One region of the Acidovorax sp. KPB24-03 genome, then DNA from elsewhere that is predicted to be linked to it. Evidence: riboswitches for the same ligand, from Rfam matches in the RefSeq annotation. Region 1 holds a riboswitch; the other holds the start of a gene.
What was found. Region 1 has a riboswitch for S-adenosylhomocysteine ahead of ahcY (adenosylhomocysteinase). Riboswitches for the same ligand answer to the same signal wherever they lie in the genome.

Region 1 (18,362 bases):
AACAGCGGGTTCGGCTTGCGTGCCGCATGCAGCCAGTACGCCACCAGGCTCGCCAACCCGAAAATCAGCAGCACGAGCACACTCGCCTGCCGCAGCCCCAGGCTCGACAGTCCATCGAGCGCCAGAGACAGCGCCGCCATGCCGAAGGCCAGCATGAGATAGCCCGCCAGGTCGAAGCGGGCCACCGGGGCGCCGGGCACGGCCGGCATGTACCGCAGCGTCGCCAGGCACCCGATCAGGCCGACCGGCACATTGATCAGGAAGATCCAGTGCCACGATGCCACCTCCACCAGCCAGCCACCCAGCGTGGGGCCGATCAGCGGCCCGATGAGGCCGGGGATCGCCACGAAGCTCATGGCCTGCAGAAACTTCTCGCGCGGAAAGGTGCGCAGCACCACCAGCCGTCCCACCGGCAGCAACAGCGCTCCGCCCAGGCCCTGCACCACCCGCGCCGCCACCAATTGGTCCAGCCGGCTCGACACAGCGCAAAGCACCGATCCCACGACGAACAGCACGATGGCGCTCAGATACACCCGCCGTGCGCCGAAGCGGTCGGCCACCCAGCCCGATGCTGGGATCAGCAGCGCCATGGACAGCGAATACGCCACCACGACCGATTGCATGCGCAGCGGACTTTCCCCCAGGCTGTGCGCCATGGTGGGCAGGGCCGTGTTGACGATGGTGGCGTCCAGCGTCTGCATGAAAAAGCCGACGGCCACCAGCCATAGCAGGATTTGAAGGGAGCGCTCTTGTTGCATGCCGTTCCGATCAACGGCGGAAATGGGTTCCGCCGCACGTGCCCAGCAAAAAGCCGCCCGAAGGCGGCTTTCGAGTCAGGCGAAAAATCGCGCCATCAGGCGGAGAAACTCGATCCGCAGCCACAGGTGGTGGTCGCATTCGGGTTCTTGATGACGAACTGGGCGCCCTGCAGGTCTTCCTTGTAGTCGATTTCGGCACCGACCAGGTACTGGTAGCTCATGGCATCAATGAGCAGCGACACACCGTTCTTGGTCATGGTGGTGTCGTCTTCGTTCGTGATTTCATCGAACGTGAAACCGTACTGGAAGCCCGAGCATCCGCCGCCCTGGACGAACACACGCAATTTCAGGTCGGGGTTGCCTTCTTCGGCAATCAGGTCAGCCACCTTGGCCGCCGCGCTGTCGGTGAACAGAATCGGGGCGGGCATTTTGGTCTGGATGTTTTCGGCTACGGCGCTCATGGAGTGCTCCTTCGGGAGGGTTTGCCGTCGATGGTACTGCAACACCCCTCAAATGTGGGTCAGCTGGCGTTTGACGCCAACTTCAGTGTGGGTTTTTCCTCGACCAGCACGGTCGATGGGCTCATCTGTCCCGATATCGTGGCTCCTTGGTGCATTTCAAGCGATTTGTAGTGCACGTTTCCGGTGATGCGGGCCTTGGGCTGCAGCTCCAGCAGTTCCGCGGCATGCACCGGTCCGAGAACCGTGCCATTGACGATCACGTGGGCTGCATGCACCGCGCCTTCGACCCGGGCGGACTCCGATATCACCAGGATACTGGGCTGCTCGTCGCTGGCCCGCACGTCCCCCGCCACCTCGCCATCAATCCGCAGGCCCTCGGAAAACCGCACTTCGCCGTTGATGCGGGTGCCATGGGCGATCAGGCTCTTGATCGGGGGCTGCTTCTTGCGAGAGAACATGGAACACTCCAGTCGGTTGGCACGGGAGGGAATGGGCCCATTGCTGACGCCGCCACCGCCGCTATTCTTCGATGCTCAGGGTCTGGGTGGCACGCACCGCACTGCCCTCCAAGACCCGCGCGGTCACGGTTTTTACCACGGCATTGCCGGGCAACGGCCACAACCCTTCCACCCGGCGGTACTGCTGGAACTGAAGGGGTTGCCCATCCGCGGGAATCGCCTGTGTCCAGGGGCGTCCATCGCGCGTACCTGCCAGCATCAACTCCAGCCGCCCACGGAATTCGGGCGCGTTGCGCACCGGCTGAATCACCAGCACCTGCCAGCGCAACTGGCTGCCCCCCACCACGTCGGCCTGCAGTCCACGGATGCTGACCCCTTCGGTCTTGCCCGCCGGGATGAGCTTTTCGAAAAAGCCCAGGTCGTCCCGGAGGGCGCGGTTGTCCGCCTCCAGCTGGCGCATCTGGGCCATCAGGCGATCCATCGTGGTGCGCTCGGCGGTCAGCAGCGTGCCGGTAGAACTCGACGTGTCCTTTTGCAGCCGCTGCTCCTCGCGCAACTGGGCTACCTCTTCGCGCAAGCGCACCAGTTCTGCCCGGGAGCGGGAATCCAGCCCTGCGATGCTCTTGCCGAACTCGAAGGCCCAGAGCGCCAGCGCGGCGCACAGGCCGAAGAAAATGGCCAGCAGCACCCAGCGGACAGGCCATGGCATCGCGCTTCGGACCGACACCCGCGGCGCACTGATGGTCAAACGGCGACGTAGCAGCTTGAGTCGCATGTTTCCCTATTCAACAAATGGAGGAGCAGAAATGAAAAAACCGCCGGACAGGCGGTTTTTTGAAGCCGGAAAGCACCCGAAAGTGCTTTCGGCCGACTGACACGTCGCTCTTGCAGCCTTTGTAAAGGCCCAGCACGGCATGGCAGTCTTTTGCAGCGGCGAAGCTTAACGCTTGGAGAACTGCTTGGCGCGGCGTGCAGAACGCAGACCGACCTTCTTCCGTTCGACTTCACGTGCATCGCGGGTCACGAAGCCGGCTTGGCTCAGTGCGGGCTTCAGCGTTGCGTCGTAGTCGATCAGGGCGCGGGTGATCCCGTGGCGGGTGGCACCGGCTTGGCCGGATTCACCGCCGCCGTGCACGTTGACCTGGATGTCGAAGGTTTCGACATGGTTGGTCAGCGCGAGCGGCTGCTTGGCGATCATGATCGAGGTTTCGCGGCCGAAATACTGCTGAATGTCTTTGCCATTCACAGTGATCTTGCCGGAACCCTTCTTGAGAAACACGCGGGCGACGCTGGACTTGCGACGGCCGGTGCCATTGTTCCATTCACCAATCATCTCAAGGCTCCTTAGATTTCCAGCGCCTTGGGCTGCTGGGCGGTGTGGGGATGCTCAGCACCGCCATACACCTTGAGTTTCTTGATCATCGCGTAGCCCAGGGGACCCTTGGGCAGCATGCCTTTGACAGCCTTTTCCAGCGCGCGGCCGGGGTGCTTGGCTTGCATGTCGCGGAAGTTCGTGGCCGTGATACCGCCGGGATAGCCCGAATGGCGGTAGTACACCTTGTCCAGGGACTTGGTGCCGGTGACCTTGAGCTGAGCGGCGTTGATGATGACGATGAAGTCACCGGTATCGACGTGAGGCGTGTAAATGGCCTTGTGTTTGCCGCGCAAACGGAGAGCAACTTCGCTGGCTACTCGTCCGAGGACCTTGTCGGTCGCGTCAATCACAAACCACTCGTGCACGACCTCAGCGGGCTTTGCGCTGAAAGTAGACATGAGTTTCTCTTTTCAAAGAACGGGGGGTTTGTCGGTCCTTTTCCACGGTCGGTGCATCTCTGAAGGAAGCCTCTTAGGTGGTATGAATGCTCCGCCGCGGGACCAAAAAAGCGCTGCGAAGCCAGCCATTATACGAAGTGGCGGGAAAATGCCAAGGCAGGGCTATTGGGACAGCATCGTGCGGCGGCGTTCTTCGGCTTCCAGCCGGCGCCGATTCTCGACGCACAGCGGGTGGTTGGCCACCGCCGCGTTCTGGCATTGCTGGTGGATGCACATCGGTCGGGCGATGAATCCGGCGTTGGCGCACGCTTCGTCCGGCCCTGCCACGCGTGCGACCGCCGGTTTGGGCGTGGCGGCTGGAACCGGCGCAGGCTCGGGCGATGCAGGCGCTTCCGCGGCCACGGCCGCAGGCGTGGGCTCGGCCACCTTGCGAGGAACAGGCTTGGGCCGTGGTGCCGATGCAACGACGAATGCGGGCGCTGCGGCCACCGAGGCTGCGGATGCGGCCGGCAGAGCCGGTGCGGTGGCCGCTTCATCGACCACGGGGATCAATTCGGCGGGTGCAGAGGCCACCGGCGCTGGCGGCTCGGCCAGTTCCGTGATGATCTGGTCTTCTGGGGTGTACTTGGTGGGATGGGGCGTGTCGCGCGAGGCGTTCCACCACAGTCCGGCAGCGACCACAGCCATAGCCACCACGCCGGCGCTCGCCCAAAGCAAGGGACGGCGGCGCACGCCAGCGACTGCCGATGCCGGGGCCTCCTCGCCCGCAGCCTGGCTTCGGCGGGTCTTCGGACGCCCCAGCCTTTCTGGATGCTGAGGACGGCGCTCCTCGAAAACCGTATCGCCACCTGTCACGGTATCTGCCACCTCTTGTCCTCCATCCATGAAAACCGTGTCCTGCCCATCGGACACCACGGTGTCGCCAGCCTCCTGCCGATCGATGTGCAACTGCGCACCCGTGTCCACCGTCGGCGCCTCCACCGCAGCGGCCAGAGGCGCAGGCAAGGGTACGCCCACCGCCGGCAGAGGCACGGAGGTGATGTCGATCATGGGCACCGCCACGCCCGTACCACGCCGGTCGGCCGGCTCCACCCAGATATCGCCCAGCTCGGCGCGAAAATCGAACTGGTCGATGCCCTCCGGCGGAGCGACCATGTCCATGGTGCGCAGGAATTCGTCGATGCTCTGGGGACGCTCATCCGGCCGCAGGGCCAACGCCTGCGAAATCGCGGCCACGAAGGGCGTGGAATATTCCACACCGAACTGTCGCCGCACGGTCTTGGCCACCCGTGAGAACGGCACCATGCGGTCGCGGATCGACCGCAGCGTGGCCGGCAGCGGCGTGTCGTTGCACAGGCTGCCATGCACCACGGCGCCGAGGGCGTAGAGATCACTCCACGGACCCTGCCGTAGATCGCTCTCGCCGTCGTTGTACTGCTCGATGGGCGCGTAATTGACCTTCAGGACCGCCGTGTGCTGGTGCCCGTGGTCGCTGATCGCATGGCGTGCAGCCCCCAGGTCCAGCAGCACGGGAGGACCGCTGTCCTGCAGGAAGATGTTGTCGGGCGAAATGTCGCGGTGCAGCGTCTGGCCGTCGTGCAGCACGCGCAGCGCGCTCAGCACCGACCACAGCATCTTGCGCAGCCAGGCCTCGGGCGGCGGCGTGCGCATGTGCGCGCGGGCCTGCTTGAGCGTCATGCCCGTGTAGAGCGGCATGACCATGTAGGCGGTGTGATTGGCTTCCCAGAAGCGAAAGACCTTCACCAGCGAGGGATGGTCGAACTGGGCAAGCAGCCTGGCCTCGCTCACGAACGAGGCCAGCCCCGCCTGGAAGGATTGCTCCTGGGTGGAAGACCGCACCCACAGCGACCTGCCCTGCGCGCGCGCCGCCAGCGCCGACGGCATGTATTCCTTGATGGCCACGAAGCGCAGGAGCGAATGGTCGAATGCCTTGTAGACCATGCCGAACCCGCCCACCCCCAGCAGCGAAAGCACCTCGAACTCTCCCAGACGCGTCCCGGCCGGCAGGGCGTCGACGTGGTGGACGTCGGTCGGGGGTTCGGTGCTGGTGATGGCGGACATGGTGACGGCTGGGCTTTCGGGCGGCAATGGTGCACCAGCAACGGCGCACCCGGCAACGGACAAGTGGATGGATTGCAACACATTGGCCGAAGCCGCCATCATGCAGCAAGCCCGCTCCCTGGCGGCAACAAGGCGCCCGGCGACTGCTCCAAGCCATCGCCCCGGCAGCGCCCGGGCCCCCACTGCGCCATGACGAAGCGGGCACGATCACGCGGCACCGGGCGGTGCGTGGTTACCATTGGCCCATCATGTTCAGTTACCGCCACGCCTTCCATGCGGGCAACCACGCCGATGTGCTCAAGCACACGGTGCTGATTGCCACTTTGCAACACCTTACGCAGAAAGACGCAGCGCTCACCGTGCTGGACACCCATGCCGGCGCCGGCCTGTTCCGCCTGGACGGCGACTACGCCGCCACGAGCGGAGAGGCGGGGGACGGCATCCTTCGCCTGGTACCACCTGCCGTGCTCAAAGAGCCCCTGGCGCCCGCGCTGCAAGCCTATGTCGACATGGTCGGCGCCTTCAACCAGGGCAACGTGACGCGGGTCTATCCCGGCTCGCCCTTCATCACGCAGCGCCTGCTGCGCGACCGCGACAAGCTCAAGGTGTTCGAATTGCACCCGACCGACCTGCGCGCGCTGGCCGGCAATGTGGCCCAGCTGGAGGCCGGCCGCCAGGTGGCGGTGCTGCATGAGGACGGCTTCGAAGGCATCAAGAAATTCCTGCCCCCACCGGCCCGCCGCGCTCTCGTGCTGTGCGATCCCAGCTATGAAATCAAGAGCGATTACGGGCGCGTCCTGGACATGGCCGCAGACTCGCTCAAGCGCTTTGCGACAGGCACCTATGCCGTCTGGTACCCGATCATTCCCCGGCCCGAAGCCCATGACCTGCCACGGCGGCTCAAGACGCTGGCCACCAAGGCCGGCAAGTCGTGGCTGCATGCCACGCTCACCGTGAAATCGAGCAAGGTGACGGGCGCCGCGGACGGACAGGCCCGCCGCCCGGGGCTGCCGGCCAGCGGCATGTTCCTGATCAATCCGCCGTTCACGCTGAAAGCGGCGCTCAAGCCCGCACTGCCGCAGATGGCTGAGCTGCTGGCGCAGGACCACCACGCCTCGCACACGCTCGAGTCGGGCGGCTGAGCCCGCCCGCCTATTCGCCAGAGGCTGGCAGCGGGCTGGCCTGCGACAGGCCGGAAACCGAGGCATCAGGGCACTGCGCCGCGGCGTCTTCCGGCGCCTGGGAGACCACGACCGGCTTGGTGCCCAGCCCCAGCAATCCCAGCGCCCCGGCGGCGGCGCGGCTCACATCGATGATGCGGCCGGGCGAGTGGGGCCCGCGGTCGTTGATGCGCACCTGCACGGCGCGGCCGGTCACCAAGCTGCGCACGCACACGCGCGTGCCGAAGGGCAAGGTGCGGTGGGCAGCAGTGAATTCGTTCATGTCGAAGCGCTCCCCGCTGGCCGTGCGGCGGCGGTGGAACCGGGCCCCGTACCAGGAGGCCAAGCCTTCCTGCACGAACGCATCGGCGGCATCGCTCTCGGAGGACGCATCCGCGTCCGACGGTTTGGAGGGCGCCTCACCCGCGATGGCCGGCGGGGGCTTCACAGGGGCCGATGCGCGGGGCGGCTGGGCTGGCGCCGGCAGGGGAATCAATGGCTTTTGCGTCGCCGCAATGGTGTCGTCGCCAGGCGCAGGCGCCTTGACCGCGCAGGCCACCAGGGCGCACGACAGCAGCGCGCCAGACAACAGCGCACCGAGGCGGTGGGGCAGTTCAGCGCTGGCAGCGCGTTTCGTAGGCGTCTTCAAAACGCTTCAAGTCCTTTCTTTCGCCTTCGGTCAGGTCCGTGCGGGCCCGCTTGGCGGTGAGAATGCGGCGCGACTCCCGGCATTGCTCGGCGTGGCGCGTGGCCTCTTCGCGGGAGGCCTGGGCTGCCACGCGCAGTTGCTGCTCCTGCTCCTGCCGCTGCTTGCGCGCCTCGCTCTGCTCCCTGAAATAGCGGGAGGAAGCGTCGGATTCCTCGTCGTGGCAGTCGCGCTGGTACTCCCGGCGCATGCCAGCATAGGCGTCGGGCTGAATGCCGGAGGAGCCTCCGCGCAGCGTGTCGCTCAGGGAGCGGCAACGGGCGCTCATGTAGCGCTGGTACGCCGGCCCTTCGGGCACGGAGCGCACCGGGGGCTCATAGCGCCACGCCGGAGGTGGTGCGACAGGCCCCGTGGCCGCCACCGACGTCGTCGTGCCGGAGGGACAGGGGCGCGACATCGTGAAGCTGTTGCCCGCTGCATCCCGGCAGACGTACCGTGTCTGGGCCCACGACGGGGCAGACGCCACGCAGCACAGGGTGGCGACCAACAGGGGAGCGAAGGCGGACGTCATAGTGGGCAGAAAAACGAAGGGGCGATATTACCGGAGTGGCCGCCGGCGTCTAAAGGCCCAGCCGGCGGCAGATCTCCAGCGTGGCGGCGCTCTGGTTCATCGTGTAGAAGTGCAGGCCCGGCACGCCACGGTCGCGCAGTTGCTCGCACAAGCCGGTGACCACGTCCAGGCCGAAGGCCTTGATGCTGGCCGTGTCGTCGCCAAAACCCTGCAGCCGCATGCGGATCCACCGTGGGATTTCGGCGCCGCAGGCGTCGGAGAAACGCATGAGCTGCGTGGAGCCCAGGATGGGCATGATGCCCGGCACCACGGGCACATCCAGCCCCAGCCGCCGCGTGTCGTCCACGAAGCGGAAGTAGGCGTCGGCATTGAAGAAGTACTGCGTGATGGCCGAGTGCGCGCCGGCACGCACCTTGAGCGCGAAGGCCTGCAGATCGGCTTCGGGCGAACGGGCCTGGGGGTGCACTTCCGGGTAGGCGGCCACTTCCACGTGGAAGTCATCGCCCGTCTCCGCGCGGATGAAGGCCACCAGATCGCTGGCGTAGTGGAACTCGCCGCCCGCGCCGTAGCCGCTCGGCAGGTCGCCGCGCAGGGCCACCAGGCGCTTCACGCCCATGGCCTTGAGCGTGGCCAGCTGGCTGCGCACCGTCTCGCGCGTGGCGCCAATGCACGAGAAGTGCGAGGCCGCGCTCACGCCCTCCGCCAGAATCTCGCGCACGGTGGTGAAGGTGCCCTCCTGCGTCGAGCCGCCCGCACCGTAGGTGACGGAACAGAACTCGGGCCGCCGGGCATACAGCGCCTGCCGCACGGCACGCAGCTTTTCGGCCCCTTCGGGCGTCTTGGGGGGGAAAAATTCGAAACTGACGGGTAAGGGTGGATTGGAGGCAGTCATGCCGCCCTCCTTGCATGGACGAAGAATTCACGGTTGCCGTCGCCGCCATCGATGGAACTGTCCATCCAGGCGGCTACTGTCAGGCCCAGTTCCGCGCAGCAGCCGCGGATGCGCTGCTCGACCACGGCGTAGAGCGACACATCGCGCACGATGCCGCCCTTGCCCACCTGGCCGGGCTGCAGTTCGAACTGCGGCTTGACCAGCATGAGCAGGTCGCCGCCGGCCTTGAGCAGCGGCGCCACCGCCGGCAGGATGAGCGTGAGCGAGATGAACGACACATCGCCCGTCACCAGATCGAACACCGGGGTGATGTCCACCTGCTCCAGCCCTGCCCGGCGCCGGCGCACGGTGGGCAGGGCGCCCTCCGCGCGGGCCCGCGCCCGGGCAGAGCGCTCGGCCTTGAAGGCTTCGACGTCGTGTTCCTTGGCATCGTCGCTGTCGTCGTACTCGTCGTCGATCAGGCCGCCGTTGCGCATCCAGCCGTAGGGCGCTTCGGGCTGGGTCTCGTTGTCGTCGGGGTCTTGCTCGACCTGCTCGGACAAGGCGTCCTCGCAGGCGTCCTGCAACGATGCGGCCGTCAGGGACCGGGCGTTGACGCCTTCCACGGCCACCACGCGCGGATCCTGCCGCAGGCGGTCGTGCAGTTGGCTGTGGCCCACGTCCACGCCGATCACCTGGGCCGCGCCGCGCTGCAGCAGGCAGTCGGTAAAGCCCCCGGTGCTCTGGCCCACGTCCAGGCAGCGCCAGCCCGCCACGTCCAGGCCCGCGGACACGAGCGCGCCTTCCAGCTTGAGGCCGCCGCGCGAGAGGTAGCGCGCCTCGGACTGGTCGAGCAACTGCACTTCGGCGATGTCCGGAATCTCGTCACCGTTCTTGGCCACCTTGTGCCAGGGCAGGCTGGGTGCCAGCCGCCATTGCACGCCGGCCGCGATCAGGCGCTGCGCCTGCGACCGGGTCGCGGCGTGGCCCTTGTCCACCAGATACACGTCTGCGCGCATGCGCCCGTCCTTTTCAGAGTCAAAAGGGCCTCCAGCGCATATTTATCTAGCGCAAGAAGCTATTATTTTTATAGCAAAACAGGGCAAACAGGCCGGAGTCACCGGCCGCCGCCCCGGGGCGCGAAGCCCCGCCCGATCAGTAGCGGTAGGTGTCGGGCTTGTAGGGGCCGCTCTTGCTCACGCCGATGTAGGCGGCCTGCGAGTCCGTCAGTTCGGTCAGCATGGCGCCGACCTTCTTCAGGTGCAGGCGCGCGACCTTCTCGTCCAGCAGCTTGGGCAGCACGTAGACCTTGCCGGCCTCGTAGGCATCGGGCTTGGTGAAGAGCTCGATCTGCGCGATGGTCTGGTTGGCGAACGACGACGACATCACGAAGCTCGGATGGCCCGTGCCGCAGCCCAGGTTCACCAGGCGGCCCTTGGCCAGCAGGATGATCTTCTTGCCGTCCGGGAAGGTGATGTGGTCCACCTGGGGCTTGATCTCTTCCCATTCGTACTTCTCGATCGACGCGACGTCGATCTCGTTGTCGAAGTGGCCGATGTTGCAGACGATGGCCTGGTCCTTCATCTTCACCATGGTGTCGTGGGTGATGATGTCCTTGTTGCCCGTCGTCGTCACGAAGATGTCGGCCTTGTCGGCGGCGTAGTCCATGGTCACCACGCGATAGCCTTCCATGGCGGCCTGCAGGGCGTTGATGGGATCGATCTCGGTGACCCACACCTGGGCCGACAGCGCGCGCAGCGCCTGGGCGGAGCCCTTGCCCACGTCGCCGTAGCCGGCCACCACGGCGACCTTGCCGGCGATCATGACGTCGGTGGCGCGCTTGATGCCGTCCACCAGCGACTCGCGGCAGCCGTACAGGTTGTCGAACTTGGACTTGGTGACCGAGTCGTTCACGTTGATCGCGCGGAACAGCAGCGTGCCCTTGGCGGACATCTCGTTCAGGCGGTGCACGCCGGTGGTGGTTTCTTCCGTCACGCCGATGATCTCGGCCGACTTGCGGGTGTACCAGGTCGCGTCTTCCGACAGTTTCTTGCGGATGGCGGCGAACAGGATGCGCTCTTCCTCGCTGGCACCGTTGCCGGCGACCAGGGAGGCGTCCTTCTCGGCGCGCTGGCCCAGGTGCATCAGCAGCGTGGCATCGCCGCCGTCGTCCAGGATCATGTTGGGGCCTTCGCCCGCACTGCCCTTGGGACCGAAGTCGAAGATGCGGTGGGTGTAGTCCCAATAGTCTTCCAGCGACTCGCCCTTGATGGCGAACACCGGCGTGCCCGTGGCGGCGATGGCGGCAGCGGCGTGGTCCTGGGTGGAGAAGATGTTGCACGAAGCCCAGCGCACGTCGGCGCCCAGGGCTTTGAGCGTTTCGATCAGCACGGCGGTCTGGATCGTCATGTGCAGCGAGCCGGTGATGCGCGCGCCCTTGAGCGGCTGGCTGGCCGCGAACTCGTCGCGGATGGCCATCAGGCCGGGCATTTCGGTCTCGGCGATGCGGATTTCCTTGCGGCCCCATGCGGCAAGGGAAAGGTCGGCGATGGCCTGGTCGGCCTGGGGCTTGAGAACTGCGCTCATGGTTTTCTCCGGTAAAGAAGGTAAAAAACCACGCATCGGAGGGGAATGGCTCACTCACCGCACAAGAAGCGTGGGCGAGCGTCGTTGCAAAATGATGATCCGAGCCTCGCGTCCCTGCCGCACACCGGGCACCGGGGGTAAAGACGCTGCAACGCTCCTCGGAAAGCGGCGATTATAAGGACATCGCGCTTCGCGCCCATGCCAGCGCGCCGACCGTGGCACGCTACAGAGCAGAGACCGGCATGGATTCGAGGTGCCGGCCTGACAACAAGACAACCAGCGATACGCCCGCAAAGGGCCAGAAGAACCCAGAGACAATGTCCACACAGCACCGGGGCAACCTGTTCGATCTGATGCGCATCTGCGCGGCGAGCGCGGTGATCTTCAGCCACCACTTCCACATCACGCACACCGCGTCGCCCACCTGGCTGCATTCCGACATGGTGGGTGGCGTGGCGGTGATGACGTTCTTCACGATCAGCGGCTACCTCGTCACCCAGAGCTGGCTGCGCCAGCCCAAGGTGCTGGCGTTCCTGTCCAAGCGGTTCCTGCGGATCTGGCCCGGGGTGCTGTTCGCCGTGCTCACCAACGTCTTTCTGTTCGGAATCTTCTTCAACTCGATGCCGGCCGCGGACTTTCTGGCCCACCCCGATACGCTCGGCTACTTTCGCAACCTGCTGCTGATCAGGGACTACCCCTACCTGCCGGGCGTGTTCGAAAACAACCCGATCAAGCACCTGATGAACGGGCCCTTGTGGACCATCCCGATAGAAAGCCTGTGCTACCTGGTGCTGGCAGGCGCAGGGTTGCTGGGCGTGTTCCGGTCTCGCTGGCTCGCCGGCCTCGCCGCTGTGGCCTATCTCGCGTTCTTTCTCACCGCGCGCAATGCCGACCTGACCGGCGAGATGCAGCACTGGTTCGAATACCCCGCCTACTTCACCTATGGCGCGCTCATCGCCGTCTTCCGCGATGCATTCCAGGCCCGCTCCGGCCGGCTGCTGCTCCTGCTGGCGCCGCTGGCCGCCATGCTGTTCTTCGGATTGCAGATGGAGCACACAGCGGGCCTGCTCCTGCTGCCGCCGCTGCTGATCCATATCGGCTCGCTGAACGTGCCCGCGCTGGCCTTCCTGCAGCGCGGCGGGGACCCGTCGTACGGCATCTATCTGTACGGCTGTCCGGTGCAGCAGTCGGTGTATGCGCTCTGGCCCGATCTGGCGTTCATTCCGAGCCTGCTGCTGTCGGTGGCGCTGGCCGCCGTGGCAGGCTATGCCTCCTGGCATCTGGTGGAATCGCCGGCGCTGCGGCTCAAGCGGTGGTTCGGGCGGGCGCCCGTGACGCCCCAAGCGGCTCCCTGACCCCTTCGAGGGGCCAAGGCGGCGGCCCCGGGGCCGGGCCGGGGCGGTCCCACCGAGGTCCGGCACGAGGGCCGCCATTAGAATACGGCCACTTTTCCGCGGGCGCCCTCCGCGGCGGCACGCCAGCGCGCCGGCCCTGGCGCCCGTACTTCGGCCCACCCGCGTGCGCCGCGCCCCTCACCAAAAAAACACTGTGTCCTACGTCTCCGAAACACGGCGCCGCCGCACCTTCGCCATCATTTCCCACCCGGACGCGGGCAAGACCACGCTCACTGAAAAGCTGCTGCTGTTCTCGGGCGCGATCCAGATCGCGGGCGCGGTCAAGGGCCGCAAGGCCAGCCGCCACGCCACCAGCGACTGGATGGAGATCGAAAAGCAGCGCGGCATCTCGGTGGCCAGCTCGGTCATGCAGATGGCCTACCGCGACCACGTGGTGAACCTGCTGGACACGCCGGGCCACAAGGACTTCTCGGAAGACACCTACCGCGTGCTCACCGCCGTCGATTCGGCCCTGATGGTGATCGACGCGGCCAACGGCGTGGAGGCGCAGACGCGCCGCCTGATCGAGGTCTGCCGCCAGCGCGACACGCCCATCATCACCTTCGTGAACAAGATGGACCGCGAAGTGCGCGAACCGCTGGACATCCTGGACGAGGTCGAGCGCGAGCTGGGCATGCCCTGCGTGCCCATGACCTGGCCCGTGGGCCAGGGCAAGGGTTTCGGCGGCATCATCAACCTGCGCACGCAGGCCATGACGGTGTTCGAGTCGGGCAGCGAGCGCCGCCCGCAGGACTTCGAGACCATTCCCCTGTCGGACGCCGCCAACCTGCGCGCGCGCTTCGGCAGCGAATTCGACGCCGCCATCGAGAGCATGGAACTCGCCGTGGGCGCCTCGCCCACCTGGGACCACGAGGCCTTCCTCGCCGGCAAGCAGACGCCGGTGTTCTTCGGCTCCGGCGTGAACAACTTCGGGGTCATGGAAGTGCTGGATGCGCTGGTGGACCTGGCCCCCTCGCCGCGTCCCCGCCTGAGCAGCCTGCAGGTGAACAAGCAGCCGGTCGAGAAGACCGTGCAGCCCGAAGACCAGAATTTCTCGGGCGTGGTGTTCAAGGTGCAGGCCAACATGGACGCCAACCACCGCGACCGCATCGCCTTCGTGCGCGTGGCCTCGGGCCGGTACACGCCGGGCATGAAGCTCAAGGTGCAGCGCACCGCCAAGGAACTGCGCCCCACCAGCGTGGTGACCTTCATGTCGCAGCGCCGCGAGGCGGTGGAAGAGGCCTATGCCGGCGACATCATCGGCTTCACCACCCATGGCGGCGTGCAACTGGGCGACACCATCACCGACGGCGCCAGCCTGCAGTTCACCGGCCTGCCGTTCTTCGCGCCCGAACTGTTCATGACGGTCATCCTGAAGAACCCGCTGCGCACCAAGCAGCTGCAGCAGGGCCTGGCCCAGCTCGGTGAGGAAGGCGCGATCCAGGTCTTCAAGCCCGACGCCGGCGGTGCCATGCTGCTGGGCGCGGTGGGCCAGTTGCAGTTCGAAGTGGTGCAGCACCGCCTCAAGACCGAATACGACGCCGACGTGCGGCTGGAGGGCTGCCAGTACACCGGCGCCCGCTGGATCACCGCCGACAGCCCGGCCGACCTGCGGGCGTTCACTGACGCCTACCCGCTGCGGCTCGCGCACGACGCAGCCGACACGCTGGCCTACCTGTGCACCTCGCCCTACGACGTGCGCCTGGCCCAGGAGCGGTTTCCCAAGATCCATTTCCACCCGTTGCGCGAGCACGCCGGCCTGGCGCTGCAGGCCGCCGGTTGAGCGCAGACCATCGCCCGGCCGTGGGAGCGACGCTGCCATCTCCGTCCATTGCCCGCGCGGTCCGCGCCCCGCGGGATGGCTGGCGGGCAGCCACCCCGTTCCTGGTGATCTGGAGCGCCCTGATGGCGCTGTACGGCACCTGGCTGATGGCCTTCTGGCCGGGCATCCTGGGGGAAGACTCGGTCTCCATCCTGCTGGAGGTGGAGCGCGCAGGCGACTTCCGCTCCGGCAAGACCGTCTTCTGGTACTACTTCGTGCGCCTGTTCTACGAAGGCACGCGGCGGGTGGAGGTGCCCGTGGCGGTGCTGCTGTGCCTGTGCGCGCTGATCTTCGCCCGCATGCTCGCGTGGTACTGGCGGCAGGGCCTGAGAAAGAGCTTCGCGGTGGTGCTGGTGCTGGTGTGTCTGGCGCCGCACATGATTTACTTCATGGGCACGCTGTACCCGGACGGCATCTTCGCCGTGGCGTCCTGCGGCCTGCTGTTCGAGCTGTGGCTGGCCGCCCGCCAGCGCACGATGGGCGCGGCCTCGCTGGCCATGGTGGCCGTGGCGCTGCCCTTCGCGGCCTTCGCCCGGCCGAACGGCATCGTCTTTCTGCTGCCGGCGGTCGCCGTGCTGCTGGTGCTGGAGCGCCGCAGCCGCTGGACGCTGGCGGCGGTCATCGGTGCGGTGTGCGCGGCGATGTTCGCGGGCCACCAGCTGCATCCGTCCAGGACACAGGAAGCCGTCTATCCCATGGTGGTCTTCGAGACCGTGAACTTTCTCAAGCCCCGGGCCATGAACCGCCTGTGGGACCAGTATCCCCACATGAACGATCCCTGGGTGCTGGACCGGCCCAAGGTGTCGCCTGCGACGATCGAGATGCTCGGGCGCTACCGCCCCCTGCCGCAACTGCAGGCCTATGCCGACCCGGCGTACTGGGACATGCTCGTCTTCCACCCCGAGGGACCGCAGGTGCAAGGACTGCCGCAGCCGGACCAGAAGGCGCTGGTGCGTGAATTCCTCACCTACAACCTCTGGCAGAACCTGCCCGACTTCATCGCCAGCCGGGTCAACGTCTTCCTGGCCGCCGCGCTCGCGCAGGGCGGCTTTCCCTCCGTGACCTACGCCACCTACGTGCTGCAGCGCACGCAGGGGGTGTCGGTCTTTCGCCAGTTCGACCTGCGCGGCGTGGAGCGCCGCTTCATCGCCCTGCAAAAGGCCAGCCATGCATGGCGGTGGCTGCTGTGGACCCCTTGGCTCGGCATGCTTTTGCTGGCGTGGGCCCTGTGCCGGGGCATCGCCCGGCGCGACCTGCCCCTGCTGATCGTGGCGTTGCCCATGGCCGTGCAGCTGGTGGCCATCTTCCTGCTGTCCACAGCGGGCGAATACCGTTACCTCCTGCCGTTTTTCACCCTGCCCCTGGCCCTGCTTCCCGCTTTCGCCTTGCGCCGCCCCGGCCCGGCCCGCTCCGTGTCGGCATGACACGCCCCCAGCCTTCTCACCATGTCCCTTTTACTCACGTCCCTGACCCTGTTGTGCGTGCTCGGCATCTCGCTCGGGCAACTGCTGTTCAAGAAGGCCGCCATGATGCTGCCGGCCCAGCCGGTGCTGACCGACTGGATCTTCAACGGCTGGCTCATCGTGGCCCTGGCGCTCTACGGCGTGACCACGCTGCTGTGGATCTGGGTGCTGCGCAGCGCGCCGCTGCACCTGGCCTATCCGTTCATGGGCCTGGCCTTCCTGATCGTGCCGGCGCTGGGGTGGCTGTTCCTGGAAGAGCCGCTGCATCTGCAGACCTTCATCGGGGGCGCGCTGATCCTGGCAGGCATCGCCGTGGCGGGGAGGGCTTCGGCATGACGAAGCACACCATGAGCGTCGCGGTCGCCATCCCCTGCTACAAGGTCACCCAGCATGTGCTGGAGGTGATCCGCACGATTCCGGCCAGCGTGTCCCGCATCTACGCGGTGGACGACGCCTGCCCCGACGGCAGCGGCGCCTTCGTCCAGCAGCACTGCACCGACCCGCGCGTGCAGGTGCTGTTCAACCCCGAGAACCAGGGCGTGGGCGGGGCCGTGGTCACGGCCTACCGCCAGGCCGTCGCGGACGGCATCGACATCGTGGTCAAGATCGACGGCGACGGCCAGATGAACCCCCGCCTGCTGCCGCTGTTCGTGCGCCCCATCCAGGACGGCCGGGCCGACTACACAAAGGGCAACCGCTTCTTCCGGCCCGAATCGGTGCGCGGCATGCCCGGGATGCGCCTGTTCGGCAATGCCGTGCTGTCGTTCATGACCAAGCTCAGCTGCGGCTACTGGTCCATCATGGACCCGACGAACGGCTACACCGCCATCCACACCAGCGTGCTGCGCGAGCTTCCGCTGGACAAGCTGGAGCGCCGCTATTTCTTCGAAACCGACATGCTGTTCCGCTTGAACACGCTGCGGGCGGTGGTGCGCGACGTGCCCATGGACGCCGTGTACGCGGACGAAGAATCGAACCTCAAGATCGGCAAGGTCCTGCCCGAATTCCTGAAAAAGCACGCCTCGCGCCTGGCCCGGCGCTACGTGTACAGCTACCTGGTGCGCGACTTCAACGTGGGCTCGATCTACAGCCTCTTCGGCATGCTTTTGCTGCTGGCGGGGGGCCTGTTCGGGGCGATGCACTGGATCAACAGCGCCTACGGCACCCATCCGGCCACGAGCGGCACCGTGATGCTGGCGGCGCTGCCGGTGCTCATCGGCATCCAGTTCCTGGTGGCGTTCCTGCACTACGACGTGGGCAGCGTGCCCACCGAGCCCCTGAGCACCTACCTGCATCCGGACGACCTCGATGCCGCCGCCGATCCAGCCGGGAAGGCCGCGCCATGAGCGTCTCCCCGGGCCACATCGCTCCCAACGACAGCCACACCCTCGCACCGTCCGAGCGCGCCACACTGCACTGGATGCTGTGGGGACTGGTCGTGCCCCTCATCTTCTACGCGGCGCGCACGGTGGAAGTGCTCACGCGGGTGGAAATCCCGTTCGACTCGCTGCACACCTACCTGCCGCTGGCGCGCCAGTTGCTGGAGGACGCAGCGCAGCTGTTCAGCGATCCGAAGATGCTCAAGGTGGCGCCCGGCGCAGTCGTCTACATGGCGCTTTCGGGGGCGGACCCGGTGGCCGTGAAGGCGGCGAATCTCGCGATCTCGCTCGTGGCGCTGGTGCTCACGTTCGATGCCGCACGCAAGATCGGCGGCCGCGTGGCCGCCGCCGCCGCGGCCTGGCTGTTCGTGCTGCCCCACATGCTGGTGGAGGCCGGGGCGGTCCTCATGGGCGAAGCGCCCTTCGTGTTCCTGGTTGCCGTGTGGCTCTGGGCCACCACCTATGCGGTAGACACCACGGCCGGTACGCGCGCAGCGCGCTGGCGGATCGGCGCCGTGGTCCTGGCGGGCCTGGCCCTCGCCGCGGCCACCCTGACCCGCGGAACTTACATGTACTGGCTGCCGTTCGCCGTGGTGGCGTTCTTCGCCGCATCGCGCAAGCTGCAGGGCGCGCAACGAGGCGCGGCCGTGCGCATCGCGGCGGTGCACCTGATCGCCCTCGCGCTGGTGGGCGCCTACATGGCGCGGCAAAACGAGGAATTCGGCCGGCCCATTGTCGCCACGGGCACAGGCGCGGCGCTGTACTTCGGCAGCAACCCCGTGCTGTCCGGCTACGAGCCGCCGTACTTCGGACTGGTCCATGATGAGTCCACCATCACGGACGGCCAGGGGCACCTTTCGATCGAGGGCGACCGCCGCCTGATGGCCGTGGCCAAGACCATGCTGCGCGAAACGCCCTTCCCGGTGCTGGCGCAGATG
Region 2 (12,915 bases), on a different contig from region 1:
CACATGGGCCGCCTGACCGGCGAGGCCAAGGCCAAGGCCGCGGCCGAAGGCGCGCGCACCGTGCCGCCGCGCGAGCACGGGGGCAACTGCGACATCAAGGACCTGTCGCGCGGATCGAAAGTGTTCTTCCCGGTCTATGTCGACGGCGCGGGCCTCTCGGTGGGCGACCTGCATTTCAGCCAGGGCGACGGCGAAATCACGTTCTGCGGCGCGATCGAAATGGCCGGCTGGGTGCACATGAAGGTCACCCTCATCAAGGGCGGCATGGCGAAGTACGGCATCAAGAACCCGATCTTCAAACCCAGCCCCATCGTGCCGACCTACAACGATTATTTGATCTTCGAAGGCATCTCGGTCGACGAGGCGGGCAAGCAGTACTACCTGGACGTGAACGTGGCCTACCGCCAGGCCTGCCTGAACGCGATCGAATACCTGAAGAAGTTCGGATACAGCGGCGCCCAGGCGTATTCGATCCTGGGAACAGCCCCTGTGCAGGGCCACATCAGCGGCGTGGTCGATGTGCCCAACGCCTGCGCCACGCTGTGGCTGCCGACGCAGATCTTCGAGTTCGACATCAACCCGAACGCCAGCGGCCCGGTGAAGATGCTGGACGGCAGCATCGACATGCCGCTGTCGCCCGACCTCGTCTGATTCCCTCCACCACAGGACACCGCGCCATGCCCACCTACGACTACCAGTGCGCCATGTGTGGCGGCTTCGATGCCCTGCGCAGCCTGGCGCTGCGCAACGAGCCCGCTGCCTGCCCTCGGTGCAGCGCTGCCTCCCCCCGCGTCTTCGCCAGCGCTCCCCGGCTGGCCTGCGTGAGCCCGGAGCAGCGCCGTGCGTTCGACACCAACGAGCGGGCGCAGCATGCGCCGCGCTCCTCCCGCAACGGTGAAGAAGGCAGTTACGGGCGGATGCGCCATCCGGCGGGGTGCGGCTGCTGCGGCTCTGGCAAGCGCAGCGCCACGGTGACGGCGGCGAGCGGAGCGAAGGCGTTTCCGTCCAAGCGGCCCTGGATGATCAGCCACTAGGTGACCGGGACGTAGGCGAGCCGTGGGGTGGCGCCCCATGGCCCACGCATGACCAAAATGACGGGGGCCGCGGCCCCAGAAGGCGCAGCTGCGCTGTTGTCTTACCCCTGGGCGGTGCCTGTTGCGACACATTTCGCCCATGGCAAATCGTGTGGCAAGGTGGGTTGAGCCCTGGCGCCTGTCGGCTTGCGGCCGCCGGGCTGGACTGGCGTGGCTGCCGCTTCTCGCGGCACTGGCCGGCTGTGAAGGCCGTGATGATCTGGCTTCCAGCGGATGCCTGCCGCTGCGTGCGCCGGCCCGTGTGGTGCTGCTGCAGGAATCCGGCCTCTACCAGGTGCGCGATGCGCCGACGCTCGTGCTCTCACCGCATCCGCGCGATACGGCGAACGACCGCTTTCACGGCCTGCAGCGGGTCCGCACGCTGCCGCCCGGGACGCCGCTGGAGATCACGCGCCTGGAGCAGGCCTGGGGTTTGGACGTGGGCAAAGGGCGCATCAGTGCGTTCGGCACGTCGCCGCAGGGCGAACCCTTCGAGTACGGTTGGGGTGGCGGCACGCACATCGGCCGCGCGCCCTGGGAGCCGGCCTCCGTTGCGCCACTTCGGGCGGTGCGGTGCGGCGATTGAACCGCTCACTCAGAAAGACAAAGGAGCACAGATGGCATTTTCTTTTCGCAGCGCCGCATGCATGGCGGTCTTGGCCGCAGCGGCCCCGGCTTTCGCCCAGAGCGTTCTGTACACCGCGCGCCCGGCCATCGGGCTGAGCGTGAGCGACAAGATGGCGACCCGCCAGCCGCGTGTGGAGTTCACCGTGACCACGCCGGACGGGAAGACGACCACCGCGACCGCCGAGCCCCAAGGGGGCGGCGAGCGTGCCGGGACCGTGCACTATCCCAGCGATTTCGGCAACGCGGGCACCCGCGTGGGCGATTACACCTGGGTGGCTCGTATCGGCGGCAAGGTGGTGCTCGACGGACGTTTCAGCTATCGGCCGACGCCCGAGGGGCAGCTGCTGTTCGTTCCCCGATAGAGGCGGTCCGATCCGGCGGCCATGAAGAAAAGCGCCTGCCCACATTGCGGTGGGCAGGCGCTTTCGAAACCGGCCAGCCCTTGTGCAAGGGCCGGCGCTTTCTCACGCGGATCAGGCGGTCACGGCAGCCAGCGCCGCATTCAGCGTGGCGCTGGGCCGCATCACGGCCTCGGTCTTCTTCGGGTCGGGCAGGTAGTACCCGCCGATGTCTGCCGGCTTGCCCTGCACGTCCGCCAGTTCACCGACGATCTTCTGCTCGTTGTCGGCCAGCGTCTGGGCCAGCCCGGCGAACTTGGCGGCCAGGGCCGTGTCCTCGGTCTGCGCGGCCAGTTCCTGGGCCCAGTACAGGGCCAGGTAGAACTGGCTGCCGCGGTTGTCCAGCTGGCCGGTCTTGGGGCTGGGGTTCTTGTTGTTGTCCAGCAGCTTGCCGGTGGCGGTGTCCAGCGTCTTGGCCAGCAGGGTGGCTTGCTGGTTGCCGGTCTTCAGGCCCAGGTCTTCCAGGCTGACGGCCAGGGCCAGGAACTCGCCCAGCGAATCCCAGCGCAGGTGGTTTTCTTCCACCAGTTGCTGCACGTGCTTGGGCGCCGAGCCACCAGCGCCCGTTTCGTACATGCCGCCGCCGGCCATCAGGGGCACGACGGACAGCATCTTGGCGCTGGTGCCCAGTTCCATGATGGGGAACAGGTCGGTCAGGTAGTCGCGCAGGATGTTGCCGGTGACGCTGATCGTGTCCAGGCCGCGGATCACGCGCTCCAGCGTGTAGCGCATTGCGCGCACCTGGCTCATGATCTGGATGTCCAGGCCGGTCGTGTCGTGGTCCTTCAGGTAGGTTTTCACCTTCTTGATGACCTCGTTCTCGTGCGGGCGGTACGGGTCCAGCCAGAACACGGCGGGCATGCCGGAGTTGCGGGCGCGGGTCACGGCCAGCTTCACCCAGTCGCGGATCGGCGCGTCCTTCACCTGGCACATGCGCCAGATGTCGCCTTCTTCCACGTTCTGGCTCAGCAGCACTTCGCCCGTCGCCAGATCGACGATGTTGGCCACGCCGGCTTCAGGCACTTCGAACGTCTTGTCGTGCGAACCGTACTCTTCGGCCTGCTGGGCCATCAGGCCCACGTTGGGCACGGTGCCCATGGTCTTGGGGTCGAAGGCACCATGCCATTTGCAGAAGTTGATGATCTCCTGGTAGATGCGGGCGAAGGTGCTCTCGGGGATCACCGCCTTGGTGTCCTTCAGGCGGCCGTCGGCGCCCCACATCTTGCCGCCGTTGCGGATCATGGCGGGCATCGAGGCATCGACGATGACGTCGTTGGGCGAGTGGAAGTTGGTGATGCCCTTGGCCGAATCGACCATCGCCAGCTCGGGGCGGTTTTCGTGGCAGGCGTGCAGGTCGCGCTTGATCTCGTCCTGCTTGCTCTGGGGCAGCGTGGCGATCTTGTTGTACAGATCGACCATGCCGTTGTTCACGTTCACGCCCAGTTCTTCGAACAGCTGCGCATGCTTGGCGAAGGCTTCCTTGTAGAAGATGCGCACGGCGTGGCCGAAGACGATCGGGTGCGACACCTTCATCATCGTCGCCTTGACGTGCAGCGAGAACATCACGCCGGTCTTGTGCGCGTCCTCGATCTCCTTTTCGTAGAACTCGAGCAGGGCCGTCTTGCTCATGAACATGCTGTCGATGATCTCGCCGTCCTTCAGCGACACCTTGGGCTTGAGCACCGTGGTCTTGCCGCTCTTGCCGACCAGTTCCATCTTCACGTCGCGCGCCTTGTCGAGCGTGATCGACTTTTCGCCGTGGTAGAAGTCGCCGTGGTGCATGTGCGAGACGTGCGAGCGAGATGCCTGGCTCCATTCGGCCATGCTGTGCGGGTTCTTGCGGGCGTATTCCTTGACGGCCTTGGGTGCGCGGCGGTCGGAGTTGCCTTCGCGCAGGACCGGGTTCACCGCGCTGCCGATGCACTTGTTGTAGCGGGCGCGGATGTCCTTTTCTTCGTCGGTCGTCGGATTTTCGGGGTAGTCGGGAATCGCATAGCCCTTGCCCTGCAGTTCCTTGATGGCTGCCACCAGCTGCGACACCGATGCGCTGATGTTGGGCAGCTTGATGATGTTGGCGTCAGGCGAGAGCGTCAGCTTGCCCAGGGCGGCCAGGTTGTCGGGCACGCGCTGTGCCTCGGTCAGGCGCTCGGGAAACTGGCCCAGGATGCGGCCGGCGACCGAGATGTCGCTGGTCTCCACGTGGATGCCCGCTGGGGCCGCGAAGGTCCGCACGATCGGCAGAAAGGCGGCGGTCGCCAGGGCGGGGGCTTCGTCGGTCAGCGTGTAGATGATGGTCGGTTGCGTCGTGCTCATTCGCTTGCGTTCCTTGGGAAGGGGTGACAGATCAGCCGGTGATTTTCGCGCTTTCTGAAGGCAGTCGGCACAGATGCCCCTCAGCGCCGTTCGGGGCAGGTGCCCACATGCCCGATCACGGGGACGAAAGGGGTGCCCGCTGGACGCGCTGCTGCAGGCTCACGCGCGCGGTGCGGATACCCTCGTTACCAGCCAGATGCCGCTGCACACCAGCACCAGGGCCACCGCGTTGCGCCATTCGAGGAGGCTTTCTTCCAGGAACCAGGCCGACAGCAAGGTGCCGAACACGGGCACCATGAAGTTGAACGCGGTGATGAGGCTCACCCGGTTGTGCTTGAGCAGCAGGCTCCAGATCGAGATGGCCAGCGACGACAGCACCACCAGATAGGCCAGCAGCGATGACGAAGCCCACGTCACCTCGCCCAGCGCCCCCCCCCAAGGCATAGCCGAGCGCCAGCAGCACCAGTCCGCCGATGGTCAACTGGTAGGCCGTCATCACGATGGGGTCCATCCCCTGGGAAATGCGCTTGCCGTAGACGCCGCCCAGCGCCAGCACCAGGGCGGCGATCACCACGAAACCTTCGCCCAGCAGGGCGAACTCGAAATCGGTCAGCGTTCCGGCCAGCCCGGCGCCGAGGTTGACCGCCATGACCCCCGCGAAGCCCACGATGCAGCCCCAGGCCTTGGCATGGCTGATGCGGTCGTTGTGGTACAGGAAATGCGCCAGCAACACGCTGAAGAAGGTGCCGGTGGCGTTCATGATCGACGCCTTCACCCCCGTCGTGTTCGCCACGCCGATGTAGAAGAAGATGTACTGCAGCGTGGTCTGCAACAGGCCCAGCAGCGCCAATTGGCCCCACGCCCGGGCCGGCCAGCCGCTGATCTGCCGGCCGCTGGCGGCCACCCAGGCCAGCAGCGCCAGGCCCGCCAGGGCGAAGCGCCAGCCGGCGAACACGAGCTTGGATGGGGTGTCGCTGCTGTCGATGCCGAACAGCGCGTAGCCATTCTTGATCGCAGGGTACGAGCTGCCCCAGAGCAGGCAGCAAAACAACGCCAGCAGGAAGACGTTCCTGCGTTGCGCTAGTGGGGAGATAGGGGGCGACATGGCTTCTTTCCAGGCGGGGCGGCGCCCCAAAACGGTGAATTTTGCACAAGTTGTACGACAACTCTGCGTGTAAATATCCTGACTTGGCCGAATGTGGCCTCTTTTAGAGTATTTTTGCTCCTTATTGTCCGATGACTATCCGAAACCGCAGTGAACTGGTTTCGGGAGTCGATCACATGGCATGGGCCCACCTCCAACGGCCCTGCTGCGGCATCGACTTGAGTACGGAAAGACTGCCTCGGCAGTTTCAGGAAACCCTGGCTGCTTTTCAAGCCTTGTCGATAATGCGGCGCAATGCGACTGACGTTCGTTCCGCTCCTCCTGTCCTGCTGCACGCTGGCGGCCGTGTCCGGCTGCACCAGCCCGCCCGCGCCCCATGGCGAGGTCAAAGGCGCGTCTGCGAATGGCAGCGAATTGGGGCAGTCCGACGTGAACCGCATGGCGACGCTGGCCATGCGCGAGAACCTGGACAGCCTCTATCGGCTGATGGACAAGCTCTACCGCCGCAACCCTGCCGAATGGCGCAAGACCAGCGCCGTGGGCCGCGAGCAGGCCATGGAGCAGGTCCGCACCACCATCGAAAAGGGCGGGGTCTGGGCGCCCTTGCAGGGGCGGCGCGACATCGCGGCGATGGCTGCGGCCCTGGCGCCCGAATTCGCGGGCGACCGCGTGGCGGCGTTCATCTATGCCACGGCCGACATGCTGATCACCGCGCACGACGGAAAGATCGAGTTCTTCCTGCTCGACAGCCTGGATGCCCAGCACCTGTACAACGCGGCGCGCAATGTGGAGATCGCCGTGTGGATGCTCTCGCAGCGCCGCACCGCGGCGGGCCAGCCGCTGCTGCTGGCCGACGAGATCGGTCCGCAGGGGCGCAATCTGAGCTTCGAGCGCGAGTTCGGCAAGATCATCGGCCGGCTCGACTTGCTGTCGGCGGTGGCCACCGAAAAGTACCGCCGTGCCGCCATCACCTATGTGCAGGGGCTGGTGGGTGGCTCTTTCCTGCAGTTCTTGCCGGTGCGATGAATCAGAGGGTGAAGGTGGGCGCCGCTGCCCGTGCTGCTCACTTGAACATGTCGGCCGAAAAGCTCTGGCGGAACCATTTCATGGCGTTGACCATGAGGGCGCCTGACGAACGGATGCTTGCCAGGAAGCGGTTGATCTCGTCCTTCAGCCGTGCTTCGTTTTGCCGAAGGCCGATGTAGCACGGGCTCTCTTTGAGGAGCGCCACCTGGTGCACACGGGTGCGCAGACCGACATCCTTGATGGATTCCACCAGCACGTTGCCACCCGCGAAGAATTCGAAATGGCCTGCGGCATAGGCGTCCAGCAACGCGGCGCTGCCTTTGAATCCCTGGATTTTCGCGGTCGGCAGGAATGCCCGGACCAGGGATTCCTCCAGGCTGTTTTCCGCCGCTCCGACGACCGGGGCTGGAAGTTTCAGCAATTCGTCGCGGCTCAATTTCTGCTGGCTGAAGACACCGAGGTAGGTCGGGGCGTAGACACTGGAGAAGTCGATGCTTTTCTCGCGCTCGGGCGTCTTGCCCAGGCTGGAGATGATGATGTCGACGCGGTCTTCCAACAGTGCCGCCAGCCGGTCCCCGCTGGGCACCGGCACCATCTGCGGCGACACGCCCAGGTGCATCGAAAGCATCTTGGCAATGGAAATGTCGAAGCCCGCCAGCTCGCTGCCCTGCGGAAAGCCGAACGGTGGGAAGTCCTGTGGGACTGCCACGCGAAGGACCCGGGCGGAGCGGATGCGCTCCAGCTGATCCCGATGTTCGGCGGCCGCCAGCGGACCCGACAGGCCCAGGGCCAGAATGGAGCCGCACACCAGGCGGCGGCGTTGCAGAATCTCACCGGCCCACAGGCTGGGCGTTGCACCATCGAAGGGCGATTGCATGGGAGGGCTCCTTCCTGGGAAGCGGCCAAGCACTTTCCATGCCGCTGTCCGGAGAACCCGCTCGGGAGGCGGGGCGCGGTGAGGGCCCGGTCGCAGGGCGCGTAAAATCCGGCCGCCCCCGAGGAGCGTTGCAGCGCCTGCCGATCAACCGGCTCAACCAGGCGTCAGGCTCGGGCGGCGATGGCCCCACTGTCCAACGACGCTCGCCTGTTCCCAACTACCGATTGCGCAGGTGAGCCTGATGTCCGCCCCCCTTATCCCGCCTCCCATGAAGCTCTCGGGCCTCGAACCGGTTTCCATCGGCGAGGGCACGCTATTCGTCAACATCGGCGAGCGCACCAACGTCACCGGCTCCAAGGCCTTCGCCCGCATGATCCTGAACGACCAGTACGAAGAGGCCCTGGCCGTCGCGCGCCAGCAGGTGGAGAACGGCGCACAGGTCATCGACATCAACATGGACGAGGCCATGCTCGACAGCAAGGCGGCCATGGTGCGCTTCCTGCAGTTGATCGCCTCCGAGCCCGACATCGCCCGCGTGCCCATCATGGTGGACTCCTCCAAGTGGGACGTGATCGAGGCCGGCCTGCGCTGCATCCAGGGCAAGGGCATCGTCAACTCCATCTCCATGAAAGAGGGCGTGGAGAAGTTCAAGCACGAGGCGCGCCTCGTGAAGCGCTACGGCGCCGCCGCCGTGGTGATGGCCTTCGACGAGGTGGGGCAGGCCGACACCTACGAGCGCAAGATCGAGATCTGCGAGCGGGCCTACCGCGTGCTGGTTGACGAGGTGGGCTTTCCGCCCGAGGACATCATCTTCGACCCCAACATCTTCGCGGTGGCCACCGGCATCGAAGAGCACAACAACTACGCGGTCGATTTCATCGAGGCCGTGCGCTGGATCAAGCAGAACCTGCCGGGCGCCAAGGTCTCGGGCGGCGTGTCGAACGTGAGCTTCAGCTTCCGTGGCAACGACCCGGTGCGCGAGGCCATCCACACCGTGTTCCTGTACCACGCCATCCAGGCCGGCATGGACATGGGCATCGTCAACGCAGGCATGGTCGGCGTGTACGACGACTTGGAGCCCACCTTGCGCGACCGCGTGGAAGACGTGGTGCTCAACCGCCGCCCCGACGCCGGCGAACGCCTGGTCGAGGTGGCCGAGACGGCCCGCAGCGGTGCCAAGGACGAGAGCAAGCGGCTCGAATGGCGCGGTACGCCCGAACATCCGAAGACCGTGGGCGAACGCCTGTCGCACGCGCTGGTGCACGGCATCACCGACTTCATCGTGGAAGACACCGAAGAGGCCTACCAGGCCATCGTCGCCAAGGGCGGGCGGCCGCTGCACGTGATCGAAGGCCCGCTCATGGACGGCATGAACGTGGTGGGCGACCTGTTCGGCGCGGGCAAGATGTTCCTGCCGCAGGTGGTCAAGAGCGCCCGCGTGATGAAATCCGCCGTGGCCCACCTGATCCCCTACATCGAGGAAGAAAAGCGCCAGGACGAACTGGCCGGCCGCGACGTGCGCAGCAAGGGCAAGATCATCATCGCCACCGTGAAGGGCGACGTGCACGACATCGGCAAGAACATCGTCACCGTGGTCCTGCAGTGCAACAACTTCGAGGTGGTGAACATGGGCGTGATGGTGCCCTGCCACGAGATCCTGGCGCGCGCCAAGGTCGAGGGCGCGGACATCGTGGGCCTGTCAGGCCTGATCACGCCCAGCCTGGAAGAGATGCAATACGTGGCCGGCGAGATGCAAAAGGACGAGCACTTCCGCATCAAGAAGATCCCGCTGCTCATCGGCGGTGCCACCACCAGCCGTGTGCACACCGCCGTCAAGATCGCGCCGCATTACGAAGGCCCCGTGGTCTACGTGCCCGATGCGTCGCGCAGCGTGAGCGTGGCGCAGAGCCTGCTGGGCGACGGCGCCGACCACTACGTGCAGGAGCTGAACGCCGACTACGACAAGGTGCGCACCCAGCACGCCAACAAGAAGCAGACGCCCCTGTGGCCGCTGGCGAAGGCCCGCGCCAACCGCACGCCCATCGACTGGTCGGCCTACCGCCCGGCCACGCCGCGCCTGCTGGGGCGGCGCATGTTCAAGAACTTCGACCTCAACGAGCTGGCCCGGTACATCGACTGGGGACCGTTCTTTCAGACCTGGGACCTGGCCGGCCCGTACCCTGCCATCCTGACCGACGAGGTGGTGGGCGAGCAGGCCACGCGCGTCTTCGCCGATGGCAAGGCCATGCTGCGCCGGCTGGTGGAGGGCCGCTGGCTGAGTGCCAGCGGCGTGCTGGCGCTGTACCCGGCCAACAGCGTGGGCGACGACATCGAGTTCTACACCGACGAATCGCGCACCGAGGTTGCCATGACCTGGTACGGCCTGCGCCAGCAGACCGAAAAGCACGTGATCGATGGCGTGCCGCGCCCCAGCCGGTGCCTGGCCGACTTCGTGGCGCCCAAGGAAAGCGGCGTGGCCGACTACGCGGGCTTGTTCGCCGTCACGGCGGGCCTGGGCGTGGAGAAGAAAGAGCAGGCCTTCGTCGATGCGCTGGACGACTACTCGGCCATCATGCTCAAGAGCCTGGCCGACCGCCTGGCCGAAGCCTTTGCCGAATGCCTGCACCACCGCGTGCGCACCGACCTGTGGGGCTATGCGGCCGGCGAGCAGTTGAGCAACGACGACATGATCGCCGAGAAGTACCAGGGCATCCGTCCCGCGCCCGGCTACCCGGCCTGCCCGGACCACAGCGCCAAGAGCGAACTGTTCCGCGTGCTGCAGTGCGGCGAGATCGGCATGGGCCTCACCGAAAGCCTGGCCATGACGCCCGCCGCCAGCGTGAGCGGCTTCTACATCGGGCATCCCGAGAGCCAGTACTTCAACGTCGGCAAGATCGGCGAAGACCAGGTGCACGACCTGGCCACGCGGCGTGGCATGGACGAAGGCATCCTGCAGCGCTTGCTCGCACCCAACCTCTGACCGGCGGCGGCGTCACGGCGGTGCCCCCGCCGCGTCACGCTGACGTCACTCTGGCGCCACAGTCGGCGGGAAGAATGAAGGACTTCATTCCTTCCCTTCTTCCCACGCCATGACCATCCCTCTGCAGCGCTCGCCGCTGCCTCTGATCGGCCGCCCGTTGCCGGGCGCCAGCGCGCTCTTTCTTGCCCTGCTGCTGGCGGGCTGCGGTGGCAGCGGTGGCTCGGATGCCACCGTTCCCGCAGCGGCGGCCACATGCGCCAGTCCGGACACGCACTGCGCGCCCAAGCCCTGAACGGGGCAGCCCCCCGGAACCCCGCTCACGGACAAGAAAGACTCCTCCAAATGACCGTCGATTCCTCCAAACGCAATTTCCTCACGACCGCGCTCGGCGTGGGCGCGGCTTCGGCCACGCTCACTGCCTTCCCACCGGCCATCCGCCGCGCCCTGGCCATCGAGGCCCACAACGCCACCGGCACCATCCAGGACGTGCAGCACGTCGTCCTGCTGATGATGGAGAACCGCTCGTTCGATGGGTACTTCGGCACCTTCAAGGGCGTGCGCGGCTTCGGTGACCGTTTCCCGATCCCGACGCCCAACGGCCGCAACGTTTTCTACCAGACCTACACCAAGACGTCGCCGCCCAGCACCTATGTGCCCTACCGCCTGGACGAAGCCAAGGGCAACGCGCAGCGCGCCGGCAGCACGCCCCACACCTGGCTGGACTCGCAGGCGGCCTGGGACCACGGGCGCATGTCCCAGTGGCCCGATGCGAAGCTGCCCTTGTCGATGGGCTACTACGAAACGGCGGAGGTGCCGTTCCAGCGCGCGCTGGCCGACGCCTTCACGCTGTGCGACCACTACCACTGCGGCATGCACACCGGCACCATCGCCAACCGGCTTTTCTACTGGACCGGCACCAACGGCCCGAACGGTGTCAGCCCCATCGATGGCTCCAGGGTCCGTGTTGCGGGCCTGAACAACCAGTTCAACGGTGGCAACGACATCGGCGCCTCCACCGACGGCTGGACCTGGACCACCTACGCGGACCGCCTGGAGAAAGCGGGCGTGAAATGGAAGGTCTACCAGAGCCTGATCGACAACTTCGGCTGCAACGAGATGATGGGCTTTCGCCACTGGCGCGCCGAGATCGAGAAGATGCCCGCGGACCGCAAGCCGATCTACGTCGCCAAGACCGACATCACGCAGCCGGTCGATCTGGCCGGACCGTTCTACAACGCCAGGATCGACGATCCGCTGAGCCCGTTGGCCAAGGGCTTCGGCAACACCATGCCGCAGGGCTTTCTGGAGACGTTCCGCGAGGACATCCGCCAGGGCACGCTGCCGGCGGTGTCGTGGATCATTCCGCCTTCGGTCTACAGCGAGCACCCCGGGCCGTCGAGCCCCGCACAGGGCGGCTGGTACGTGCAGGAGGTGCTGGACGCGCTCACGGCCAACCCCGAGGTCTGGAGCAAGACCGTGCTGCTGATCAACTACGACGAGAACGACGGCTTCTTCGACCACCTGCCTTCGCCCGCCGCACCGTCGCGCAATCCCGATGGCAGCCTGGCCGGTGCCTGCACGCTGCCCGCCGCCGATGTGGCGGTGGAGTACCACGATTTCCAGCCTGCCACGCCGAGCCAGCCGGCGGCCGACGGCAAGCCCTACGGCCCGGGCCCGCGCGTTCCGATGTGGGTGGTGTCGCCCTGGAGCCGGGGCGGCTGGGTCAATTCGCAGGTGTTCGACCACACCTCCACCCTGCTGTTCCTGGAAAAGCGCTTCGGCGTGGCCGAGCCGCAGGTCAGCCCCTACCGCCGCGCGGTCTGCGGCGACCTGACGAGCTGCTTCAACTTCGTCAACCCCAACAGCGAAACCTTGCCGACCCTCGCGGGCCGCACCAACAAGGTCGCGGTGGACGCGCGGGTGGCGGCGCAGGCCCAGGCTGCCAAGCTGCCCCAGCCCACGGCCACGGCCGATGCCGCCCTGCCGGTGCAGGCCGAAGGCGTGCGGCCCTCGCGGGCGCTGCCCTATGAGCTGCACACCACGGCCCAGGCCAGCGCCGGTGCCGGCACGGTCACTTTGCTGTTCGCCCACACCGGCAAAGCGGGCACCGCGGCGGCAGTGTTCCATGTGTACGACAAGAACCACCTCGACCGGATTCCGCGGCGCTACGTCGTGGAGGCCGGCAAGGCCCTGAGCGGCGTCTGGAACGCCGCAGCCGATGGCGGGCGGTACGACCTGTGGGTGCTCGGTCCCAACGGCTACCACCGCGAGTTCATCGGCGACCTGCAGCAGCAGGGGGCCACCGGTGGCCCCGAGGTGCAGGTCTGCTACGAGCTGTGCGAGCCGCCGCAGGTGCGGGTCAAGCTCTACAACCGCAGCAGCAGCGCAATGACGTTCTCCGCCGAGGCACGGGCCTATCGCGGCGACGGGCCCTGGACGCGCAGCGTGGCGCCCGGCGGCGTGGAGGAACTCGCCTGGCCCCTGGGCGACAGCGGCAACTGGTACGACTTCGTGGT

Region 2: it holds a riboswitch for S-adenosylhomocysteine, as region 1 does, so the genes downstream of both, metH (methionine synthase) here and ahcY (adenosylhomocysteinase) in region 1, are expected to answer to the same signal.

The regions. Positions count from the first base shown of each region.
Region 1 is NZ_BAAJYR010000002.1:5,874-24,235, reverse strand. It holds gene mdtD (multidrug transporter subunit MdtD) at 1-758, opposite strand, end outside; gene erpA (iron-sulfur cluster insertion protein ErpA) at 854-1,219, opposite strand; gene AC27KI_RS00735 (bactofilin family protein) at 1,279-1,677, opposite strand; gene AC27KI_RS00730 (DUF6776 family protein) at 1,739-2,452, opposite strand; gene rpsI (30S ribosomal protein S9) at 2,618-3,010, opposite strand; gene rplM (50S ribosomal protein L13) at 3,022-3,450, opposite strand; gene AC27KI_RS00715 (serine/threonine protein kinase) at 3,613-5,532, opposite strand; gene AC27KI_RS00710 (23S rRNA (adenine(2030)-N(6))-methyltransferase RlmJ) at 5,781-6,674, shown strand; gene AC27KI_RS00705 (septal ring lytic transglycosylase RlpA family protein) at 6,685-7,341, opposite strand; gene AC27KI_RS00700 (hypothetical protein) at 7,307-7,909, opposite strand; gene metF (methylenetetrahydrofolate reductase [NAD(P)H]) at 7,959-8,801, opposite strand; gene AC27KI_RS00690 (TlyA family RNA methyltransferase) at 8,798-9,799, opposite strand; gene ahcY (adenosylhomocysteinase) at 9,936-11,366, opposite strand; S-adenosyl-L-homocysteine riboswitch at 11,436-11,532, opposite strand; gene AC27KI_RS00680 (acyltransferase family protein) at 11,684-12,721, shown strand; gene AC27KI_RS00675 (peptide chain release factor 3) at 12,915-14,543, shown strand; gene AC27KI_RS00670 (hypothetical protein) at 14,540-16,006, shown strand; gene AC27KI_RS00665 (DMT family transporter) at 16,028-16,381, shown strand; gene AC27KI_RS00660 (glycosyltransferase family 2 protein) at 16,378-17,391, shown strand; gene AC27KI_RS00655 (hypothetical protein) at 17,388-18,362, shown strand, end outside.
Region 2 is NZ_BAAJYR010000064.1:2,109-15,023, reverse strand. It holds gene fmdA (formamidase) at 1-651, shown strand, start outside; gene AC27KI_RS10185 (FmdB family zinc ribbon protein) at 678-1,034, shown strand; gene AC27KI_RS10180 (hypothetical protein) at 1,336-1,659, shown strand; gene AC27KI_RS10175 (hypothetical protein) at 1,691-2,062, shown strand; gene AC27KI_RS10170 (NADP-dependent isocitrate dehydrogenase) at 2,174-4,411, opposite strand; gene AC27KI_RS10165 (DMT family transporter) at 4,527-5,516, opposite strand; gene AC27KI_RS10160 (hypothetical protein) at 5,811-6,542, shown strand; gene AC27KI_RS10155 (transporter substrate-binding domain-containing protein) at 6,580-7,419, opposite strand; S-adenosyl-L-homocysteine riboswitch at 7,534-7,631, shown strand; gene metH (methionine synthase) at 7,652-10,399, shown strand; gene AC27KI_RS10145 (hypothetical protein) at 10,509-10,691, shown strand; gene AC27KI_RS10140 (phosphocholine-specific phospholipase C) at 10,742-12,915, shown strand, end outside.